DNA from 4 places in the Enterobacter sp. AC1 genome. Region 3 is predicted to be linked to each of the others. Evidence: predicted binding sites of a transcription regulator. Region 3 holds the regulator's gene; each other region holds the start of a gene.
The links. Region 3 encodes CRP, which controls carbon source genes, mostly activating them, when cyclic AMP is high. Its sites were predicted from a motif close to ATGTGANNNNNNTCACAT; they were not measured.
Positions count from the first base shown of each region.

Region 1: M2433_RS08595 (maltoporin) is a predicted target of CRP. The motif match lies at 1,435-1,452, and genes of this name have one in related genera.
Region 2: ydfZ (putative selenium delivery protein YdfZ) is a predicted target of CRP. The motif match lies at 2,074-2,091, and genes of this name have one in related genera.
Region 4: cdd (cytidine deaminase) is a predicted target of CRP. The motif match lies at 2,788-2,805, and genes of this name have one in related genera.

Region 1 is NZ_JBNDIZ010000002.1:793,848-799,838, forward strand. Features, by position in the region: gene M2433_RS08595 (maltoporin) at 79-1,344, opposite strand; gene M2433_RS08600 (LacI family DNA-binding transcriptional regulator) at 1,614-2,690, shown strand; gene M2433_RS08605 (magnesium transporter) at 2,733-3,734, opposite strand; M-box (ykoK) riboswitch at 3,795-3,964, opposite strand; gene M2433_RS08610 (DedA family protein) at 4,123-4,626, shown strand; gene M2433_RS08615 (SDR family oxidoreductase) at 4,628-5,377, opposite strand; gene M2433_RS08620 (winged helix-turn-helix transcriptional regulator) at 5,478-5,837, shown strand; gene M2433_RS08625 (SDR family NAD(P)-dependent oxidoreductase) at 5,839-5,991, opposite strand, start outside.
Region 2 is NZ_JBNDIZ010000001.1:758,501-764,491, forward strand. Features, by position in the region: gene ydfG (bifunctional NADP-dependent 3-hydroxy acid dehydrogenase/3-hydroxypropionate dehydrogenase YdfG) at 1-657, shown strand, start outside; gene M2433_RS03555 (GntR family transcriptional regulator) at 749-1,435, shown strand; gene M2433_RS03560 (universal stress protein) at 1,471-1,902, opposite strand; gene ydfZ (putative selenium delivery protein YdfZ) at 2,189-2,392, shown strand; gene M2433_RS03570 (mannitol dehydrogenase family protein) at 2,435-3,898, opposite strand; gene M2433_RS03575 (MFS transporter) at 4,135-5,469, opposite strand; gene M2433_RS03580 (MFS transporter) at 5,494-5,991, opposite strand, start outside.
Region 3 is NZ_JBNDIZ010000008.1:47,546-53,536, forward strand. Features, by position in the region: gene M2433_RS19770 (hydrolase) at 48-1,070, shown strand; gene M2433_RS19775 (YheU family protein) at 1,067-1,285, shown strand; gene M2433_RS19780 (phosphoribulokinase) at 1,316-2,185, shown strand; gene M2433_RS19785 (OsmC family protein) at 2,681-3,085, opposite strand; gene crp (cAMP-activated global transcriptional regulator CRP) at 3,397-4,029, shown strand; gene M2433_RS19795 (YccS/YhfK family putative transporter) at 4,087-5,991, shown strand, end outside.
Region 4 is NZ_JBNDIZ010000003.1:340,913-346,903, forward strand. Features, by position in the region: gene M2433_RS11360 (helix-turn-helix domain-containing protein) at 1-692, opposite strand, end outside; gene M2433_RS11365 (type 1 glutamine amidotransferase) at 752-1,462, shown strand; gene M2433_RS11370 (CidA/LrgA family protein) at 1,647-2,042, shown strand; gene M2433_RS11375 (CidB/LrgB family autolysis modulator) at 2,039-2,734, shown strand; gene cdd (cytidine deaminase) at 2,864-3,748, shown strand; gene sanA (outer membrane permeability protein SanA) at 3,876-4,595, shown strand; gene M2433_RS11390 (glutamine synthetase family protein) at 4,717-5,991, shown strand, end outside.

The DNA of each region.
Region 1 (5,991 bases), on a different contig from region 3:
TGGCTATCCCTGAGCAGAGATATACGCTGCAATTAGCTGGAGATACAATAATGATTAACGCATTTTAAAAATGAAGACTTACCACCAGGCTTCGACCTGCACACCAAAGTTCCAGGTATTGTTGGCCGTGCCGTCCTCGAAGGATTTCCCTTTTTCGGAATCATTCAGGTAAGAAGCAAACACGCGCAATTCCGGACGCGACATAAAGTCAGGGCCATCGGCCAGGCCCAGGGCAATGGTATATTTCTCGCCGCTCTGCTTGTAGTCAGACCCGTCGGTGTAGGTGTCTTTCTGGTAGAAACCACCCACTTCGCCAATCAGGCGGACATACTCGGTAAACTGGTACTGCGCGCGGCCGACAAGTGAAATCAGGCGCGATTTATCGGTATATTGCGTGGTATCGTCCGCTGAACCCCAGGTCAACACGTGGTTGAAAGAGAGCTTGTCGGTAATGGGAATTAAGCCGGTATTGATCACGCGGTAGCCGCTGGCATCGTTCACATAGTTCCACATGTCGTACCAGCCGCCACCCTGTGACACCATGTTCTGGGCCAGACCTTTATTGGCGTACTGCAGCACCAGCTTGTTATAGCCGCCAAACATATCCTGGCTGATCTCACCGGTGACCATCACGCCGTTATCGGCCTCGTACAGCCCGCCGTACTCTTTCTGTTTGTTGGTCGGGTTTGGCATGGCGTAGTCGATGCCGACTTCGGTCCAGGCGCCTGCCCACGGTTTCCAGCCCGCATAGCGGAGATCGATATAGTTGATGTTCACGTCGTTATCACCGTCAACGCGGTAGTCCACGTCGTTGGCATCGCCGCGGATCCACGCCACGGAGACCGCGCCGGGGCCGAGCGTATAGTTCTCAATACCTGCACCGGATCCCGAGATATTCCAGTATTTGGTGTCGATGATATGCAGGTCGTGTCGCTGGTAATAGCGCTTCCCACCCCAGATCACCGCGTTGGGATCGCCCGGAATGAGCCCCTTGATCTGCAGGTTAAGCTGACGCAGGCCAAACTGGGCATCGTCGCCAAAGGTGGTTTCATTATCGTTTGAACCGTCAGACACCATGCTCACCATGCTGTCGAGATAAAAGCTTACGTCGTTCTTTTTGTAGACCTCTGAGCCCAGCTCCAGCTCGCCGTAGGTATCGGCTTCGTTACCCAGACGGCCAATTTTGTTCTTCTGCCACTCCTCCATCCCACCATCCCGTGAGACGCCCACGCCGGAGCGAAGATAGCCATGAAAATCAATCGGTACCGAAGACGCGGCAAGCAGCGATGGAGATGCCAGCGCGGCAGCCAACGCAACGGATACAGAGCGGATCGTCGTGTTCATTGTAACCCTCTTATTGTTTTGTAATACGTTCACAAATCCGCTGTCATAAAATGCCTAAACCTGTTTTCTGGCAATTACACGATCCTAAATGTGTGATTAACTGCAAATAAAATAGACTATTTTGTTACGAGTGATGAGCTGAGCCACAAATTGTGGCATTGTGAGCGTCATACTTTTTTGATGTGTTGTGCCCGCGAGATGAGGGCGGTAAGCGTTTTTTATCAGCGCCCCTGTTACAATCAGCGCATAACAACATAAGGAACCGGACCATGAAGTCGAAAAGCGCAACGTTAGAGGACGTCGCACGCCACGCGGGCGTCTCCTATCAGACCGTGTCCAGGGTACTGAATAAATCTGCCAATGTATCCGAAGCCACGCGTCACAAGGTGGAGAAATCCATAGCGTTATTGCGGTATGTGCCGAATCGTCTGGCCCAGCAGCTGGTCGGCAAGCAGAGTCAGACCGTCGGGCTGGTGACCATTTCGCTGGCTCTGCACGCGCCTTCTCAGGTGGCCGCAGCGGTAAAACGCTATGCGAACGTGGAGGGATACCAGGTGCTGATCTCGATGATCGATGAGAACGTCAACCAAAGCATTCAAGATTCTATCAACGAGCTGAAGTCCCAGCTGGTGAGCAAGGTGATCATTAACGTGCCGCTGGAGGCCGAAGAGGCGCAGAAAATTGCTGCCGACAACGACGATATCGTCTGTCTTTTCCTGGACGTCGACCCGTACAGCTCCGTGTTTAACGTTTCGTTTAACCCGGCGGACGGGACCCGCGCCAGCGTTAAATACCTTTACGAGCTGGGCCATCGCGACATCGCCCTGCTGGCAGGGCCGGAGTCCTCTGTGTCGGCACAGCTGAGGCTAAAAAGCTGGATCGAAACCCTGAAGGGTTACGGGCTGGAGCCTGCCTCGGTGATCCGCGGCAACTGGGATGCGCAGAGCGGGTATGCCGGTGCGCTGCAGATGCTGCGCGAAACGCCGCAGTTTTCCGCCGTGCTGGTGGCAAACGACCAGATGGCGCTGGGCGTACTGAGCGCGTTCCACCAGCAGCAGATTTCCATTCCGGGCGAGAAGTCGGTGATTGGCTACGATGATACCTATGAAAGCTCGTTCTTCTACCCTGCGCTGACGACGGTCTCACTCGATCTAGATCTGCAGGGTAAAGAGGCGGTGCGCCGCATTCTGGACAGCGGCGAAGAGAGTGCCCTGCGCATGTCCTCGATTTTACCTGCCCGTCTGGTGGTGCGACAGTCTACCGGGCCGAAAGGGGAGAAGGGAAAAAACCTCCAGGCGCTGGCCCAGCAGCTGCGCGAGATTGCGCATCAACTGGGTGATGTGTAGCACAGTGAGCACCTCAATCGCAGGAAAGAGGTGCTCGCAGGATTACTCCAGCCCCAGCGTATATTGCGCGATTTTAAAGTAGATAATCAGCCCGGTACCGTCGATAAGCGTCGCGATGAACGGCGCGGAGACGACCGCCGGGTCAATGCCGCAGCGCTTAAGCACCATCGGGATCACGGACGACACAATCGCGCTCCAGAGCGTGATACACACCAGCGTCAGGCTGACGATAAGCGTGATCTCCAGGCCGATACCCATCATCCAGGCGCGAATACACCCGGCGATACCGAGCGTGACGGCAATCATCAGCGAGGTGGTCATCTCTTTACGCAGCACGCGTCCGACGTCGCGCAGGTGGACTTCCCCCAGCGCCATGGCGCGCACCAGCGTAGAGGTGATCTGCGTTCCGCTGTTGCCGCCCGTGCCGATCAGCAGCGGAATAAAGAACGCCAGCGCGATGGCGGACTCCAGCGCCTCCTCGAAATGCTGAATGACCGAGCTGGTATAGGCTTCGGCGACAAACAGCAGCAGCAGCCAGACGGAGCGTTTTTTCCACAGGCTAAAGGCGCTGGTTTCCAGATACGGCTTTTCCAGCGGCAGCGTTGCACCCTGAAGTTGAGCATCTTCGGTGACGTCATCTTCCAGAAGATGGGCGATCTCGCGCTCGGTCAGGCAGCCGACGAGCTTGCCGTGGGTGACCACCGGCACCACATCCGCGCCGCCGTGCGCCAGCAGTCCGGCGACATCGGCACGCTCATCCTCCGGTTTGACCTGCAAAAACTGCGAAATCATCAGCGATTTCACCGGCTGTACCGTATCGGCGGTTTGCAGCAGTTTGCGCACGGCAATCATGCCCGCCAGGCGGCCATTGTCTTCAATAAAAATATGCGACGGGATATCATCGTCTTTTAATTTTTCGAAGAATTGCTCGCGCGCCAGCGCCACGCATAATGAAATATCGAGGACGATAAAATCGGTATTCATATATTGCGCGATAGCGCTGTCATTGAATGCCAGGTTTTGGTTATGAATAGCGTAAGACATAGTGAATTCCCTTTGAATAATAAAATCTCTCAGGGGCGAGCAAGACAGGGCATGTCGAAGAGGAGATCCCCACGTCCTGGGTTCAGCACTGTACACCGTATCCCGCGAGGGAAGTTATACTGACAAAGCCTTGATTCGACAGTGCCTGTTTTACCCTGTGCCGGTTCTCTCGAACCCACCAGAGCGATAACGTGTATTTGTACAGGAGCCTCGCCATAACGAGATCGTTGTAAAACGAGAGGGATAATACGCTTAATTAATTTTGCCGCTCGGAAATTTAAATAATGTTTAAGAACGGTTTAGAAGAATCTTATTAATAAGATGTTGAGGGTTTATTTAAGTTAATTCATTTTAAATGAAGAGTGATATTTACATCGGGGGAGGGTAAATGACGTGGCTTGATACTTTGCTGAATCACTTTGCGCTCTATCCGGCACATCTTTTCGCGCTGTTATTTATGATGGCGTTGAGTAAATCGACGGTGCTGATCTCCTCCGTGCTGCCTCCCGCCTCGGTGATGCTGCTGACGGGCATCACCGTCAGCCAGGCGAGCATGCATCCGGCGCTGGCGTGGCTGGCCGTGGTGATGGGGGCAACGGTGGGATCGGGGCTAAACTACCACATCGGTCAGCGGATGGGGCACACGCGATGGGTGACCCGCTTCACCGCAAAGCACGCCGGTAAATTTTTGCGGGTGCAGCATCAGCTGCAAAAAAACGGTGTGCTGGTGCTGTTCACCGCGCGCTTCCTGGCGGTGCTGCGCTATATCGTGCCGCTGGCGGCAGGCATGCTCAGGCTCAGTGTGGCGAAGGTTTACGGGGTTAGCCTGCTCTCTGCCGCCGTCTGGGCGGCGCTGTATGTCGGCATTGTCACCGGCATCAGCGCCTTTTGAGTTACAGACTTCCCATCCCGCCGTCCACCAGCAGCTCCGTGCCCACCGTGAAGCTGGACTCGTCGGAGGCCAGATAGAGCGCGGCTTTTGCCAGCTCCGTCGTCGAGCCCATTCTGCCGAGCGGCACCAGCTTAATGACCTCTGACATCATTGCGTTAAGCGCCTCCTCGCTTAAGCCCGTTTTGGTAAAGGCCGGGGTTTCCACCGGGCCGGGGCTCAGGCCGTTGACGCGGATCCCGCGCGGCAGCAGCTCCGCCGACAGCGTACGCGCCAGCGACAGCAGGGCGGCCTTGCTCGCGGCATATACGCTGCTGGTGGGCAGGCCGATGCGCGCGCTGACGGAGCCGCAGAGGATCACCGAGGACGGATTATTCAGCAGCGGCAGCAGCGCCTGAATTAAAAAGAACGGTCCCTTCAGGTTGATGCCCATCAGACGATCCCAGACATCCTCCTGCCACGCTTCCAGCGGGGCGTGCGTCACGTCGCCGGCGTTGAGAAACACCGCGTCCAGGCGCGGCCAGCGGGCGGCGAGGGTCTCCGCCAGCGCTTTTTGCGACGCAATATCTCCCGCATCGGCCGGGATCACCCAGGCCTTATCGCCCAGAATGCGCTCTGCTTCGGCGAGGGTGTCCGGGTTGCGCCCGGTGACGGCAACGCGTGCGCCTTCGGCGATGAACGCCTGCGCGGTGGCAAGACCGATGCCGCTGGTGCCGCCGGTAATCAGCGTATATTTATCTGTTAAACGACCCATGTTTTTCTCCTGAAATGTCTCTGGAGAAAGCACTATAGAAACGTTAGTATCGAAAGGAAACCAGGTACCAAATGGATACTAACGAGGCAAGAGGTGTGCTATGGCAGAAATGCTGGACGTGGCCTGCGAAAAAAAATCTGAGGCGTATACCTGCCCGATGACGCAGTTTGTGAACCTGATTTCCGGTAAATGGGCGATCCCTATTCTCTATCGCCTGATTGTGTTCAATACGCCCGTTCGCTTTGGCGATCTGCTGCGGGCGGCAGCGCCGATTACGCAAAAAGAGCTGACGAAGCAGCTTCGGCTGTTTGAACAGCGCGGGCTGGTGACGCGGACGGTCTATCCGGAGATCCCGCCGCGCGTGGAGTATCAGATAACCGACCTGGGGCTAACCCTTCAGGATGCGCTTTCTCCGCTGGCCGCCTGGATGAGTGAGTACGGCGACCAGCTGGAGCGTTAGGCTACCGTTTCACGTAGCGCGGTGCCGGAATGCCGGTGCGCGCGCTGTTAAAGAGCTCAAGGCGCGCCGCTTCGTAGCGATCCCACAGGCCGGCGTCATGCATCGGCGGGATGGTGATCGGTTCGCCCTGATCCAGACCCGCCAGCGACGCATC
Region 2 (5,991 bases), on a different contig from region 3:
GGTCGCCGTCAGGAGCGACTGCAGGAGCTGAAAGACGAATTAGGCGACAGCATCCTGACCGCGCAGCTGGACGTACGCAACCGCGCGGCCATTGAAGAGATGATTGCCAACCTGCCCGCCGAGTGGCGCGCCATCGACGTGCTGGTCAACAATGCCGGTCTGGCGCTGGGCATGGAGCCCGCCCATAAAGCCAGAGTGGAAGACTGGGAAAACATGATCGACACCAACAATAAAGGGCTGGTCTATATGACCCGCGCGGTTCTGCCGGGCATGGTCGAGCGCAACCGCGGCCACATTATCAATATTGGCTCCACCGCCGGGAGCTGGCCTTATGCGGGCGGCAACGTCTATGGCGCGACGAAAGCGTTTGTGCGCCAGTTCAGCCTTAACCTGCGTACCGATCTGCACGGCACCGCCATTCGCGTCACCGATATCGAACCGGGTCTGGTAGGTGGCACCGAGTTTTCCAACGTCCGATTCAAAGGCGATGACGCGAAAGCGGGCAAGACCTACGAAAATGCTAACGCGCTCACGCCGGAAGATGTCACCGAAACGGTCTGGTGGGTGGCGACGCTGCCAAAACACGTCAACATCAATACCGTAGAAATGATGCCAGTCAGCCAGAGTTTTGGCGGACTTAGCGTCCATCGAGGCTAAATGTGCCCTTCCCGGCCTGCGGGCCGGGTCTGTTTCGGGTTATAAAAGAATGGTAGTATGTTCAGGCTAACTCTCTGAGAAATGACAACTCATGGCCGCTGAATCGCAACTTAATCCCACCCAGCCTGTAAACCAGCAAATCTATCGCATTTTGCGACGTGATATTGTCCACTGCCTGATCCCGCCGGGAACGCCGCTTTCTGAAAAAGAGGTGTCCGTGCGTTTTGACGTATCCCGCCAGCCGGTGCGAGAAGCGTTTATTAAGCTTGCGGAAAACGGCCTGATTCAAATCCGCCCGCAGCGCGGCAGCTACGTGAATAAAATTTCACTTTCTCAGGTTCGTAACGGGTGTTTCGTTCGCCAGGCCATTGAATGCGCGGTGGCGCGCCGTGCCGCGGCGCTCATCAACGACAACCAGTGTTACCTGCTGGAGCAGAACCTGCATCAGCAGCGTATTGCCATTGACCGGAAGCAGCTCAATGACTTCTTCCAGCTTGATGATGAATTCCACCAGAAACTGGCGCAAATTGCGGATTGCCAGCTGGCCTGGGACACCATCGAGAACATCAAGGCCACCATTGACCGCGTGCGTTACATGAGTCTCGATCACGTCTCTCCGCCGGAAATGTTGCTCCGACAGCATCATGATATTTTCAGCGCGCTTGAAAAGCGCGACCAGGACGGCGTGGAAAAAGCGATGACGCTGCACCTGCAGGAAATTAGCGAGTCCGTGCAGCTTATTCGTCAGGAAAATAGCGAGTGGTTTAGCGAAGAGTAATATTACGCCGCCCCCTTTCGGGCGCGGCGACAGGGTTAGCGAACGACTAATACCGGAATAGTGGCGTAGCGCAGGATTGTTTCGGCATTCGAGCCCAGCAAATGCGTAGTGATGCTCGGATTTTTCGACCCGATGACGATGACGTCATATTCTCCCTCTTTGCTGAGCTTGATGATCTCATCGCGGACGTTGCCAAAGCGAACCATGCTGTGAATATTCTCAGGGGAGATATCGAACAGTCTTTTAAGCTCGTTCATTTTCTTCCCGGATTCTGCGGTCATATACTCTTCAAACTTTTTAATATCGGCATTGAATCCCCGCAGCAGAGACCGACTGCTGGCAGGCAGAATGTTGACCAGGGTAATCGAGGCACCCTCAGCCTTCGCAAGGTTAGCCGCGTGGCGCACCGCTTTGTCGCTCAAATCCATTTCAAACACATCAACAGGCATCAAAATCTTCTTATACATAAGCCTGACTCCTTATTCCGATGAAGGGTTATTTCCTGAACCCAGCATGACACCGGGAATATAAACCAACCCTCAACGCTTCCCTGTCGAAACTATCAGTAAAAGAAAATAACTGTCTGGTTTGTAAATTACCGTCTTGAACGGTCAGCACCCGGCACAATAAAGAAAAAAGTGTGAGTTTGATCAAAAACAAAAAAATGAAACGCGGACAGGCGTATTTATATGCCCCGTGAACGGCAAACCTGAAATAGCGCCGTAACGAACAGGTTAGAGAGGAGAAAATACCATGATGACATACGACCGTAACCGTAATGCAATCACCACTGGCAGCCGCGTCATGATTAGCGGCACAAACCAGTTCGGCGTGATTAAAGCGATCCACAGCGACGGCCTCAATGCCGAGCAGGTGCGTCGTAGTAAAACGGTGGAAGTGGAAGGATGCGAAGGTAAGTTCGAACCGATCGAGCTGATTCGCCTGGGCATGCACTAACCGCGTGCAGACATGCCGCCGCGCACGGCGGCATGTGCTGAATTACCGTTGGGACACGTACTGGGCCACGGTCGCTTTCGCGCCCTTTTGCAGTAACGTCTGGTATGCCTTCATCACCGCATCAACAAAGACTGATTCCTGCGGTAACTCTTTCCCGAAGATGGCCTCAATGCCGAGCAGCGCGTTGACCCGACTCTCCCCATCCGTACTTCCCTTCACTGCCGCCTGAATCACCGCCAGCTGCGGGTCGCTCACGTCGATGGCGTTACCCTGCTCATCCACGCCGCCGACATAGCGCATCCAGCCGGCCACGCCCAGCGCCAGCAGCGGGAAAGGTTTCTGGTGCACAAGGTGCCAGCGCACCGAATCCAGCATACGCTGCGGGAGCTTCTGGCTGCCGTCCATCGCGATTTGCCAGGTGCGGTGGCGCAGGGCTGGGTTGCTGTAGCGGGCAATCAGCAGATCGGCATAGCGCGCTAAATCAACGCCTTGCACTTTTAAGGTTGGTGCCTGCTCGTTAAGCATCAGCGCGTGGGCGGCGACGCGGTAGTTCTCATCTTCCATACACTCGTTGATATGCTGATAACCCGCCAGATAGCCCAGGTACGCCAGGAACGAGTGGCTGCCGTTGAGCATGCGCAGCTTCATCTCTTCAAACGGAATGACGTCTGACACCAGCTCGGCTCCGGCCTTTTCCCATTCGGGACGGCCTGCGACAAAGTTATCTTCAATCACCCACTGGCGGAACGGTTCACAGGCCACCGCGGCGGGATCGCGGACGCCGGTCAGCCGTTCGATTTTATCCAGCGTATCGGGCGTAACCGCGGGCACGATGCGATCCACCATGGTGGACGGGAAGGTAACGTGGGCTTCGATCCAGTCCGCCAGCTCGCCGTCTACCGCACGGGCGTAAGCGCACGTGACGTTGCGCATCACGTGGCCGTTCTCCGGCATGTTGTCGCAGGACATCACGCTGAACGCAGGCAGGCCCGCCGCCTTGCGCCGCGCCAGCGCTTCCACGACCACGCCCGGTGCGGATTTTGGCTGGTGCGGGTTTTGCAGGTCGGCAACAATAAACGGGTGATCGAGCATCAGTTGCCCGGTCGCCGGGGAATGGCAGTACCCTTTCTCGGTGATGGTTAGCGAGACAATCGCCACCTGCGGTTCGCACATCGCGGCCAGCACGGTCTCAAGCCCGTCAACCTGCGCATGCAGCGCCTTTTTGACGACGCCAACCACGCGGGATGTCCACGCATCGGCGGACATTTCCGCCACGGTATAGAGCTTATCCTGCGCGTTCAGATCGGCAATCTGCTGCTCGCCGCCAATCAGGTTAACCTCACAGTAGCCCCAGTCGCTTCTGTGCTCAGCCGCGAGAATATCGGCATACACCGCCTGATGCGCGCGGTGAAAAGCGCCAAACCCTAAATGAACAATGCGTGCTTTAAGGCTGTTGCGATCGTACTGAGGCAGCGTCGCCCTGGCCTGTAATAACGTGTTTTCCATGATTAAGACTCGTTAATTAGAAAGCTGTGGATCGCTGCCGCTTTTTGTGAAGCGGCAGCGCCTGCTGACTACACCAACTAGAATGGCAGTCGGGGTAAAAGATTACTGCCATCCACCATACTGATACTGCCGTTTGTGATTTTGATTTATATTAACTTTTGGTCAGGTGGTGTGACATAAACATCAAGCTGTGTGATAGATTTCAAAAGATATAAACCATCACCTCTCTTATGAACTTAATGTTTTCCCCACTCCTGATACTCGCTCTCGCGCCGACGAGGCGCAGTTTCAGGCAGGGTCAACAGGCCCACCACCGAGATCGCGCCAAGGACAATCACGTAGGCCGCCATGCCATAGTAGTGGCCGTGCGTCATTTGCAATATTTTAACCGCCACCAGGCCGAGAACGCCGCTGCCAATCAGCGAGCCCACCTGCCAGATCAGCGCAATGCCGCTACAGCGGATATGGGTCGGGAACAGTTCCGGAAAATAGGATGCCTGTGGGGCATAGCACATGCTGTGGCCGAAGGTAATCACGGCAATCATCGCTATTTGCGTCAGCCAGTAGCTGTCCTGATTGATAGCCATAAAGAACGGCACGATAGCCACTACCTGCAGAAGTGCCCCCATAATGTAAACCGGCTTGCGGCCAATCCTGTCGCTGAGCGCACCCATGAGCGGGATCGCAAAAATCTCCAGCAGAACAGCGACGATCATCGTTTCCATCAGGATCGTGGCGCTGAGACCGTTGGCTTTCCCGTAGGCCAGCACGATAACCGTAAACATCGCGAACGTGCAGGCTTCGATTAGCTTGGCACAAACGCCTTTTGCCACAATGCCCGGATAATCTCGTACCACTTCTATCACCGGGCGAGACTCTACGGCTTTGGTCTCACGGATTTTGGCAAACACCGGTGACTCATCGATGCGCAGACGAATAAACAAACCAACCAGCACCAGCACCGCGCTGAGCAGGAAAGGAATGCGCCAGCCGTAGCTCATCATCTCTTCAGGCGTCAGGACGATGTTGAGCAAGGCAAACAAGGCCATCGGCAGCAGAAAACCCGCCGGCGCCCCCACCTGTACCCAGCTGGCAAAGAATCCGCGTCGTTTGGGCGTGGAGTATTCTGCCGTCATCAGGACCGCGCCCGCCTGTTCGCCGCCCACGCCAAACCCCTGCAGTATGCGGATCAAAATCAGTAACACCGGCGCCCAGATGCCAATTTTTTCATACGTAGGCAGAAGGCCGATACAAAATGTCCCTAGCCCGACGATCAGGATAGTCATTACCAGCGCTTTTTTACGTCCGACTTTGTCGCCGATATGACCGAACACAATGCCGCCGACAGGACGAGCCAGGAAGCCCACCGCATAGGTTGCGAAGGCGGCAAGCGTGCTAATCAGCGGGTCGCTGCTCGGGAAAAAAAGATGACCGAAAAACAGCACCGCGGCCGTGCCATAGGCAAAGAAGTCGTAATACTCGGCCGCGGTACCAATCGCCGAAGCGGTCGCCACGCGCTTGATAACAGGGGTGTTATCCACTTCATTGTTTACATCAACTGAACTCACCATGTGTTTGTTCCTGCTAAAAAGATGTTAAATGAATCGCGTGCTGCGTTGGGATACCCCCTGCTGCGCCGTGTGTTCCGCAGCGTCTTCTGCAAGACTCAAATCACGGTCCCGCACCTCTGGCATCAGGAGCGCCGAGATTAGCCCAATCACGGAATAGGCCACCAGCATGGCAACAATTGGCCACCAGGAGCCGGTCATATTGCAGAAGATCCCCGCCAGAACCGGACCAAAGCCCACTGCCACCAGACCGCCCGCCTCTTTTGAGATAGCCATGCGGGTAAAGCGATTCCGTGAACCAAACATCTCCGCCATGGTGATATTTTCCAGCGCAAACAGCCCCAGTACGGCGAAGTTATGGATAACGATGATAGAGAGCATGATCGTTCCCGGTGCATAGCTCTTATCAACGATAATCGACAGCATCGGGTAGGCCAGGATAATGGCCGAGATATTGAGGATAATGTACGGCAGACGGCGACCCACTTTATCGGAAAGCCAGCCCAGCAGCGGGATGGAGATGAA
Region 3 (5,991 bases):
AATTCGGAAAGTATCGTTAATTTCCGACAAGAATCAGCATCGCGCTTATGACCCAAATCATTCCATCAGACTTCGACATTGCAGCCGAAGACAGCACTGAGTTCGTGCCTATGCGCGGCGTCGCCAATCGCCATTTGCAGACCATGCTGCCGCGACTGATCCGCCGCAAGGTTCAGTTCACCCCGCACTGGCAGCGCCTTGACCTGCCAGACGGTGACTTTCTGGATCTCGCCTGGAGCGAATCTCCGGAGCAGGCCCGCCATAAGCCGCGTCTGGTGGTCTTTCACGGTCTGGAAGGCAGCCTGCACAGCCCCTATGCGCATGGATTAATTGAGGCGGCAAAAGCGCGCGGGTGGCTCGGCGTGGTGATGCATTTTCGCGGCTGCAGCGGCGAACCCAATCGTCAGAAACGCATCTATCACTCGGGTGAAACCGAAGACGGAACGTGGTTTTTACACTGGCTGCGGGAAAACTTTGGCACCGTGCCCACCGCTGCCGTGGGCTATTCGCTGGGCGGCAATATGCTGGCCTGCCTGCTGGCGAAAGAGGGTCAAAGCGTACCGCTGGATGCCGCGGTGATTGTCTCCGCGCCGTTTATGCTGGAGCAGTGCAGCTACCACATGGAGAAAGGCTTTTCTCGCGTCTATCAGCGCTACCTGCTCAACCTGCTGAAAGCCAACGCGGCGCGTAAGCTGAAGGCCTATCCTGATACCCTTCCGGTGAGCCTGCGCCAGCTGAAAAAGGTGCGTCGTATTCGGGAATTTGACGATCTGATCACCGCGAAAATCCACGGCTTCGCCGATGCGATTGACTACTATCGTCAGTGCAGCGCCATGCCGCTGCTCAGTAAGATCGCGCAGCCGACGCTTATCATTCATGCCAAAGATGACCCTTTTATGGATCATCACTCGATCCCCGCTCAGGAATTCCTGCCCGACAACGTTCACTATCAGCTGACGGAGCACGGTGGCCACGTTGGGTTTATCGGCGGCACGCTGCGCCGCCCGAAAATGTGGCTTGAGACGCGTATTCCTGACTGGCTAACCCCTTATCTGGACGGTGCAAAATGATTATTCCCTGGCAGGATCTGGCTCCCGAAACGCTCGATAATCTGATTGAAAGCTTTGTATTACGCGAAGGCACCGATTATGGTGAACAAGAACGCTCGCTTGAGCAAAAGGTCAACGATGTAAAGCGCCAGCTGAAAAGCGGCGACGTGGTGCTGGTGTGGTCAGAACTGCATGAGACGGTCAATATCATGCCCCGCAACGCGTTTCACGGCTGATCTTCCACCCATTTCAGTCAGGGAGTTGCTATGTCTGCCAGACATCCGGTTATTGCCGTTACGGGGTCGAGTGGTGCGGGAACCACCACCACCAGCCTCGCCTTTCGCAAGATTTTCGCCCAGCTGAATCTCCGTGCGGCGGAGGTCGAAGGCGACAGCTTTCACCGCTACACGCGCCCGGAGATGGATATGGCCATTCGTAAGGCGCGCGATCTGGGTAAACACATCAGCTACTTCGGCCCGGAAGCCAATGACTTCGGCCTGCTGGAACAAACATTCATTGAGTACGGACAGAGCGGCAAAGGGCAATCCCGCAAGTATCTGCACACTTACGACGAAGCCGTGCCCTGGAACCAGGTGCCGGGCACCTTTACCCCCTGGCAGCCGCTGCCGGAACCCACCGACGTATTGTTCTACGAAGGATTACACGGCGGCGTGGTCACGCCCCAGCACGACGTGGCGCGACACGTGGATCTGCTGGTCGGGGTGGTGCCTATCGTTAACCTGGAGTGGATCCAGAAGCTGACGCGTGACATGAGCGAGCGCGGCCACTCGCGCGAGGCGGTGATGGATTCCGTCGTGCGCTCCATGGAGGACTACATCAATTACTTAACGCCGCAATTCTCCCGCACGCACATTAACTTCCAGCGCGTGCCGACGGTGGACACCTCCAACCCGTTTGCCGCCAAAACGATCCCTTCTCTGGATGAGAGCTTTGTGGTGATCCATTTCCGCAATCTTGAAGGCATCGATTACCCCTGGCTGCTGGCGATGCTGCAGGGCTCGTTTATTTCGCACATGAATACATTGGTGGTGCCGGGCGGAAAAATGGGACTGGCAATGGAGCTTATCATGACGCCGCTGGTAGAGCGGCTGATGGAAGGGAAGCAGATCGCATAATCATATTCCCTCTCCCGGTGGGTTGAGGAATCCCCAGTATTTTTTTACCAAAAGCGACGAATGCTGTTTCAGGAAAATGAATGACTTACAGCGACGCCCTGGTCCGGCTGTAAATCGCTGAGGCGTTTTCTGCAGGCCGGGGCGAGGCGCAGGGATGCGCCGAGAGGGCGGGCTTTACAGGGATGTTACCTCCGCCCGTCCCCGATAAGCCGGAAGGAATAAGCCGAAGGTACCGCGCAGCGGCGATTTACCGCCGGGAGCCAGGGTCGCCAGGGTGGTGGCGATTGAGCCACCCTGGCACGTTCACAGGTATTGTCGTTACAGAGTAGCAAGGAACATAAAGTGAACGGAATAACCTCCACAGCCGTATGTTCCCCCTCACCCCAACCCTCTCCCTCAAGGGAGAGGGGGTCGTATGTGCAGGCATTATTTTATGGGGATCCCTCAGCCCTGTGGGAGGGGGTGAGGGCATCAACACGCACGATGCCCCATCAATCACGCCTCAATCACTTCATACGAATGGGTAATTTTTACCGCTTTCTCCAGCATTAACGCCACCGAGCAGTACTTCTCCGCAGACAGGTCCACCGCGCGTGATACTGCGGCATCTTTCAGTTCTTTACCGGTCACGATAAAGTGCAGATTAATGTGCGTGAACAGGCGTGGCGCCTCTTCGCGACGTTCGGAAGTAAGCTTCACTTCGCAATCGGTCACATCATGACGGCCTTTTTGCAGAATCGACACCACGTCAATCGCGCTGCATCCGCCTGCCGCCATCAGCACCATTTCCATTGGACTTGGCGCTTTGTCGCCGGAGTTACCATCCATCAAAATCTGGTGTCCTGACGCGGACTCGCCCAGGAACGTTAAACCCTCAACCCACTTCACGCGCGCTTGCATATTTTTGAACTCCAACGTTGCATTTTTGGTGACAGATTACGCGTGCGTTACATTTCTCGCAATGGAAGGCGACCTGCATCATGCTGAAGCGAGACACCAGGAGACACGCGGCGAAAGCTATGCTAAAACACTCAGGATGCTACAGTAATACATTGACGTTACACGTGTATGCAGAGGACATCAAACTTTACTGGCTGCGAAACGTTACGGTAGCCGACTTCCCAGGGTATGGGTAAGAATTCGATTGCAACCCCAGAGTCCGGATGCATCTGATGACTCTGGTGACAGCTTATAACAGAGGATAACAGCGCATGGTGCTTGGCAAACCGCAAACAGACCCGACTCTCGAATGGTTCTTGTCTCATTGCCACATTCATAAGTACCCATCGAAGAGCACGCTGATTCACCAGGGTGAAAAAGCGGAAACGTTGTATTACATCGTTAAAGGCTCGGTGGCAGTGCTGATCAAAGATGAAGAAGGGAAAGAGATGATCCTTTCTTATCTGAACCAGGGCGATTTCATCGGTGAACTGGGCCTGTTTGAAGAGGGCCAGGAACGTAGCGCCTGGGTTCGTGCAAAGACAGCATGTGAAGTGGCTGAAATTTCTTACAAGAAGTTCCGTCAGCTGATTCAGGTTAACCCTGACATCCTGATGCGTCTTTCTTCCCAGATGGCGCGCCGTCTGCAGGTCACCTCTGAGAAAGTGGGTAACCTCGCCTTCCTGGACGTGACTGGCCGTATTGCACAAACGCTGCTGAACCTGGCGAAACAGCCAGACGCAATGACCCACCCGGACGGCATGCAAATTAAAATTACCCGTCAGGAAATTGGTCAGATCGTCGGTTGTTCCCGTGAGACAGTGGGCCGTATCCTGAAAATGCTGGAAGATCAAAACCTGATCTCCGCCCACGGTAAAACCATCGTGGTCTACGGAACGCGTTAATTCCGCTTAAACGGCGTGTCACCCCAGGGTGTCACGCCGTTTTTGTCTCTACTCCCCATGTGGCGCAGGCTGATCTATCACCCGGAAGTTAACTACGCACTGCGACAAACGCTGGTGTTGTGTCTTCCCGTGGCCGTGGGCCTGATCCTCGGACACCTTCAGCAAGGCCTGCTGTTTTCTCTCGTGCCCGCCTGCTGCAACATCGCCGGTCTGGACACGCCGCATAAGCGCTTCTTCAAACGCCTGACTATTGGCGGCTGCCTGTTCGCAGGCTGTAGCCTCGCCGTGCAGCTTCTGCTTGCCCGGGACATCCCGCTGCCGCTGATCCTGACCGTGCTGGCCATGACCCTCGGCGTCACCGCCGAAATCAGCTCGCTGCACGCCCGCCTGCTTCCCGCCTCGCTAATTGCGGCCATTTTCACGCTGAGCCTCGCCGGGAATATGCCGGTGTGGGAGCCGCTGCTGATCTACGCTCTGGGGACGCTGTGGTACGGGCTGTTCAACTGGTTCTGGTTCTGGCTGTGGCGCGAACAGCCGCTGCGCGAATCCCTGAGCCTGCTCTATGTGCAGCTGGCGGATTACTGCGAAGCCAAATACACCCTGCTCACCCAGCATACCGATCCGGAAAAATCCTTGCCGCCGCTGCTGACGCGCCAGCAAAAGGTGGTGGATCTGATAAGCCAGTGCTATCAGCAGCTGCATATGCTCGCCGCCAACAAGAATCACGAATACAAACGGCTGCTGCGCACCTTCCAGGTCGGGCTGGACCTGCAGGAACATATCTCCGTTAGCCTTCACCACCCGCAGGAGGTGCAAAAGCTGGTCGAGCGCAGCCACGCCGAAGCGGTGATCCGCTGGAACGCGCAGACCGTATCGGCACGTCTGCGGGTCCTGGCTGACGACATTCTCTACCACCGCTACCCCACGCGCTTTAACATGGAAAAACAGCTCGGCGCGCTGGAGAAAATCGCCCGCCAGCATCCGGATAACCCGGTTGGCCAGTTTGCCGCCTGGCACTTCAGCCGCATCGCCCGCGTGCTGCGAACTCAGCGCCCGCTTTATCCTCGCGATCTAATGGCGGATAAGCAAAAGCGGCTGCCGTTATTGCCCGCGCTCAGAAGCTATCTGTCTTTGAAATCGTCCGCCCTGCGCAACGCCGCAAGGATTAGCGTTATGCTCAGTACCGCCAGCCTGATGGGCATGGCGCTGCATCTGCCGAAACCCTACTGGATCTTAATGACCGTGCTGTTTGTCACCCAGAACGGCTACGGCGCCACGCGGGTGCGTATTCTGCATCGGGCGGGCGGCACGATGGCCGGGCTGATTATTGCGGGCGTGACGCTGCACTTCCACGTGCCGGAAGGCTATACCCTGGCTGGCATGCTGGCGATTACGCTGGTGAGCTACCTGATAATCCGCAAAAACTACGGCTGGGCGATGGTGGGCTTTACGGTGACGGCGGTATATACCCTGCAACTGCTCACGCTCAATGGAGAACAGTTTATTGTCGCCAGGCTGATTGATACCCTCATCGGCTGCCTGATTGCCTTTGGCGGCATGGTCTGGCTGTGGCCACAGTGGCAAAGCGGGCTACTCAGGCAAAACGCCCACGACGCGCTGGAGGCCGACCAGCAGGCCATTCGCCTGATCCTGAGCGACGACCCGCAGCCCTCCCCGCTGGCTTATCAGCGCATGAAGGTCAACCAGGCGCACAACGCCCTGTTTAACTCGCTCAACCAGGCGATGCAGGAACCGGGCTTTAACTCGCACTATCTGGCGGACATGAAGCTCTGGGTGACGCACAGCCAGTTTATCGTCGAGCACATTAACGCCATGACCACGCTGGCGCGCGAGCACACGATGCTGACGCCGGATCTGGCGCAGCGCTATTTGCAGTCGTGTGAAATTGCGTTGCAGAGGTGTCAGCAGCGTCTGGAGTATGACTCGCCCGGTGAATCGGGA
Region 4 (5,991 bases), on a different contig from region 3:
ATCCAGGCCACCTGCTTAACCGGGTATCCGTTTGCGAGGAGGTCCAGCGAGGCACAAATTCTTGCACGCTGTCGCCAGGCCCGGAAGCTAAAGCCGGTATCTTTGATAAACGCGCGCGAAAATGTGCGTTCAGACATCGCGGCTCGTTCCGCTAGCCTTTCCAGAGAAAGATCCCAGAGATTGTTGGCAATGATGTCACAGGCAACGCGATGTAAGCGCTCATCCACGGGCATCGGCAGTTCGGCCGAAATCTGCTGCGTCTCGCTGAGGATATCGAGCAGCAAAACGGCCATGCTGCGCTGGCTTGCCGGGCGGTATTCCGCGCTGAACAGCCCGGCAATCAGCTCTTTGAACAACGCTGTCGCCATAATCACGTGAACCTCTTCTTTCCGCTTAAAAGGCTCGCATTGCGATATCAGCGCCGGGCTAAACCAGACCGCGCGGAGCTCCGTTGTGGATAGCACGCTGTAGGTGTGTTCCTGAAAGGGAGGGATCCACAGCGCGCGCTGCGGCGGTATGACCCAGCGTTTGCGGCCGGTTTCGACCAGCATGACCCCTTTGATGGCAAACAATAGCTGCCCCTGCGAATGCTGGTGAGGCGGGTCCACTTCGCCGCGCTTATAGCTAATGGCCCCTCTTGACCATCCGATGGCATCGTCGTGAATTGGCGTTTTATCGATAACGGTTGGCATTTCACATTCCCCCCTTCCTCTTATGATGCTGCTTGTACACGTAACCAGAGAGAGACGCAATGCACATCCATTTTATCATTCATGAACATTTCGAAGCGCCAGGCGCCTATGAGACCTGGGGGAAAAATCGCGGCTGTCGTCTGAGCTACACCAGAGTTTATCAGGGCGATCCTTTACCCGAGGAGCTGGGACGCACAGACCTGCTTATCATTATGGGAGGCCCGCAGTCACCCGCCACCACGCTTGAGGAATGCCCCTGGTTTGATGCGCAGGCGGAAAAGGCGCTCATCAGCCGCGCGATAGAAGCAGGTAAAGCGGTGATAGGCGTTTGTCTGGGCTCACAGCTTATCGGTGAGGCGCTGGGCGCAGCATTTTGTCATAGCCCGGAAAAAGAGATCGGCAAATTTCCCGTCAGGCTTACGGATGCAGGCAAGGCGAACCCGCTGTTTGAGGACTTTGGCAGCGTGCTGAACGTCGGTCACTGGCATAACGACATGCCGGGCTTGACGCCGCAGGCTAAGGTTCTCGCTTACAGCGAGGGCTGTCCCCGCCAGATCGTGCAATATGGCGAACGGGTTTACGGTTTTCAGTGTCACATGGAACTGACGCCGGAGGTGGTAGAGCTGCTGATTGAGCATTCGCAGAACGACCTCCGCCGGGCGGGTGAATTCCGTTTTGTCGAAACGGCGGAAAAACTCCGCTCCCATGATTATTGCGAAATGAACCAGGCGCTGTTTTCCTTTCTCGATAAACTGACCGCCTCGCGCTGATGCAATCTCTGGCGCGTCACTTCGCCAGCGCAATCCCTTTCCTCTAAACTGTAGCCTGCCCCTGTAAGGCGATACCGGACGTTCCATTCTGGAATGTCTGGTATGCTCAAAATTCATGATGTGATCCGTGGCACATTTTAAGGTTTAATTGTATGATGAATGCGTTTCAGCAAGGACTATCACCATGAGTAAATCATTGAACATTATCTGGCAATACCTGCGCGCATTCGTCCTGATTTACGCCTGTCTGTATGCCGGGATTTTCATCGCGTCGCTGCTGCCCATCACCATTCCCGGCAGCATTATCGGTATGCTGATCCTCTTTGTTTTGCTGGCATTGCAAATCCTGCCCGCAAAGTGGGTCAACCCCGGCTGCTTCGTTCTCATTCGCTATATGGCGCTACTTTTCGTGCCTATCGGCGTCGGGGTCATGCAGTATTTTGATTTGCTCAAGGCCCAGTTCGGCCCGATTGTGGTCTCCTGCGCGGTCAGTACGCTGGTGGTTTTCCTGGTAGTGAGCTGGAGTTCGCATCTGGTGCATGGCGAACGTAACGTGATTGGGGAGAAAACAAAAAAATGATGGCCAATATCTGGTGGTCTCTGCCGTTAACCCTGGCGGTGTTCTTCGCCGCGCGTAAGCTTGCCGCACGTTTCAAAATGCCCTTGCTGAACCCGCTGCTGGTGGCGATGGTGGTGATTATTCCGTTCCTGCTGCTCACCGGCATTCCTTATGAGCGCTACTTTGCCGGCAGCAAAATTTTAAACGACCTGCTGCAGCCCGCCGTTGTCGCGCTGGCCTTTCCGCTTTATGAGCAGCTGCACCAGATCCGCGCTCGCTGGAAATCCATCATTACCATCTGTTTTGTGGGCAGCCTTGTGGCGATGATCACCGGGACGTCGGTGGCGCTGTTGATGGGGGCTTCTCCGCAGATTGCGGCGTCTATTCTGCCCAAATCTGTCACCACGCCTATCGCGATGGCGGTCGGCGGCAGCCTCGGCGGTATTCCGGCCATCAGCGCGATGTGCGTTATTTTCGTCGGGATTCTCGGCGCGGTGTTTGGCCACACCCTGCTGAACGCGATGCGTATTCATACTAAGGCAGCACGTGGGCTGTCGATGGGCACCGCCTCACACGCGCTGGGCACCGCCCGCTGTGCGGAGCTGGATTATCAGGAAGGGGCGTTTAGCTCCCTGGCGCTGGTGATCTGCGGGATTATCACCTCCCTGCTGGCCCCGTTCATTTTCCCGCTGATTCTGGCGGTGATGGGCTAAAATTTGCGATGCGTCGCGCAAATTTCATTTTGATTTCATAAGTTGCATACATAATGAGAAGTGGATCACATATAAAGCCCTGACGGCTCCGTAAACTACCGATCCATTAACCTTTATGAGGCAAACGCCATGCACCCACGTTTTCAAGCTGCTTTCGCCCAGCTTGCAGAGAATTTGCAGTCAGCCCTGGCTCCCGTTCTGGCAGATGCACACTTCCCCGCCCTGCTGACGGCTGAGCAGGTCACGATGCTGAAACAGGCATCGGGACTGGACGAAGACGCGCTGGCTTTCGCACTGCTCCCCCTGGCCGCCGCCTGCGCGCGGGCCGATCTCTCCCACTTCAACGTCGGGGCCATTGCGCGGGGCGTCAGCGGCACCTGGTACTTCGGCGGCAATATGGAGTTCCTGGGCGCAACCATGCAGCAAACCGTTCACGCCGAGCAGAGCGCCATCAGTCACGCCTGGCTGCGCGGTGAAAAAGCGCTGAGCGCCATTACCGTGAACTACACCCCCTGCGGCCACTGCCGTCAGTTCATGAACGAGCTGAACAGCGGGCTGCAGCTGCGCATCAACCTGCCGGGTCGCGCGCCGCACACGCTGGCGGATTACCTGCCGGACGCGTTTGGCCCGAAAGATCTGGAGATCAAAACGCTGCTGATGGACGAGCAGGACCACGGTTTCGCCCTGTCCGGCGATGACCTGATCCAGGCGGCCATTGCCGCTGCCAACAAGAGCCACACGCCGTACAGCAAGTCCCCGAGCGGCGTGGCGCTGCAGTGCCGCGATGGCCGTATCTTTAGCGGCAGCTATGCGGAAAACGCCGCGTTTAACCCAACGCTGCCGCCGCTGCAGGGCGCACTTAACCTGCTGAGCCTGAACGGCTATGACTATCCGGACATTCAGCGCGCTATTCTGGCAGAAATTGCCGATGCGCCGCTGATTCAGTGGGATGCGACCGCCGCGACGCTTAAGGCGCTCGGCTGCACGACGATTGACCGCGTGCTGCTTGCATAATCCTTCCGGCGGGCAGAAATGCCCGCCCGTTTGCTGAAAAACCCCTCAGTTGAGTCTCTGTTTCTTGCGCTAACCAGGCGGGTAAAGTAGCCTGAGTTAAATTTCACCTTTGGTACGAGCCATCTGCATGTTAAAGCGCGTTTTTTACAGCCTGTCTGTCCTGGTCGGCATACTGCTGTTGATCGTGCTGGGTCTCGATCGCTGGATGAGCTGGAAAACCGCCCCCTACATCTTTGATGACCTGCAGGACCTGCCCTATCGTCAGGTTGGCGTGGTGCTCGGCACCGCCAAGTACTACCGCACCGGCGTCATTAACCAGTATTACCGTTACCGCATTCAGGGCGCGCTGAACGCCTACAACAGCGGCAAGGTGAACTACCTGCTGTTGAGCGGGGATAACGCCCTGCAAAGCTATAACGAACCGGTGACGATGCGTAAGGACTTGATTGCCGGGGGCGTGGACCCTGCCGATATCGTGCTCGACTACGCCGGGTTCCGCACCCTGGACTCCATCGTGCGCACGCGCAAAGTCTTCGACACCAACGACTTCATCATCATCACCCAGCGCTTCCACTGCGAGCGCGCGCTGTTTATCGCCCTGCACATGGGCATTCAGGCGCAGTGCTACGCGGTGCCGTCGCCAAAAGATATGCTGAGCGTGCGCGTCCGCGAGTTTGGCGCCCGTTTTGGTGCCCTGGCCGACCTCTATATTTTCAAACGCGAACCGCGCTTTTTAGGCCCGCTGGTGCCGATCCCGGCGATGCATGAAGTGCCGGAAGACGCGCAGGGTTATCCGGCGGTGACGCCGGAGCAGCTGCTGGATATGCAGAAAAAAGAGAAAAAATAGGCCTGCCTTTATACTTTCTTTACGCCTGTCCTGACGCTTTTTATCCCCCCTTTACGCCGGCTCTTTTAACCTGAGTTCACTGCCGCTACGGCTTCATTGAAGAATGACTATGAACTCGATAATGAATGCGTTTTTCCTGAAAAGTCTCCGCCCGTATTTTAACTTCCCCGGTTTGTCACTTCCCGGCACACTCAATTCTGGCCTCTGGCTCGATGAAAAAATTGACGCCCTGCAGCACAACGTTGCCGTTGAAGTGGCCGATTACCTGGAACGCTACCCGCAGACGAAACACGTTGACGTCTACCTGAACGATATCAACGGCACGATGCGCGGCAAGCGCCTCTCGGTGGAGAGCATGCTGACGCTGGAAAACGGCTGTTATTTTCCCCTTTCCGTCTACTCGATGGACCAGAAAGGAAAAATTGCGACCCCGCTTCATGATGAACCCGACCGACTCTGCCTCCCCGTTGCCGGCACCCTGCGCCCCTGCCCGCAGGATCCGCAGCACAACGCGCAGATCCTTCTGACCATGAGAGACAGCGACGATAAATCCTGCCCGCTTGAGCCGCGCGCGATCCTGCAGAACGTCCTGGCCCGCTTCCACCAGCACGGCCTTTTCCCGGTCATTGCCCCGGAAATCGAATTTTATCTGACGGGACATGAACGCCAGGATGCGCAAAATCAGGGCTGTTTTCATATGGATACCACGGCAGCCCACGCGGCGCTGTTTGATGAGCTGGAACGGTTGGCACACCTTCAGCGCATCCCGCTGACCGGGATCGTGGCGGAGGCCGAGTCCGGCCAGTACGAATTAAACCTGAAGCACAGCCATCGCGTTGTTGAGGTCTGCGATAACGTGCTGGCGCTGCGCCGCCTGACCCGATACGTTGCCGAAAAGCACGGCCTGCAGGCCAACTTTATGGCCAAGCCCTTCAGCGACCTTTCCGGCAGCGGTTTGCACTTTCATTTCAGCCTCAACGACAGCCGCGGCGACAACGTCTTTGCCTCACCAGTGAACGCGCTTAACAGCATGATGCGTTTATGCATTGCGGGCCAGCTGGCGCTGATGCCCGCCTCCGTCGCCATTCTCGCACCAGGCGTCAACGCGTTTCGTCGCTTGCGTAAAAACCTGACGGAGCCCGTGTTTAACTCCTGGGGCTATAACACCCGCGCCGCCGCCCTGCGTATTCCCTGCTCGGATGACAACAACCGGCGTATCGAGTACCGGCTGGCCGGGGCCGATGCGAATCCGTATCTGGTGGCCGCAACCATCCTGACCGGCATGCTGTACGGGCTGGAAAATATCGACGAGGAGGAGTTACCGGAACCGCAGCAGGATCACCCCGATCTGCCGCTGTTTCAGCAGGAAGCGATTGAGACCTTTGCCCGCTGTCAG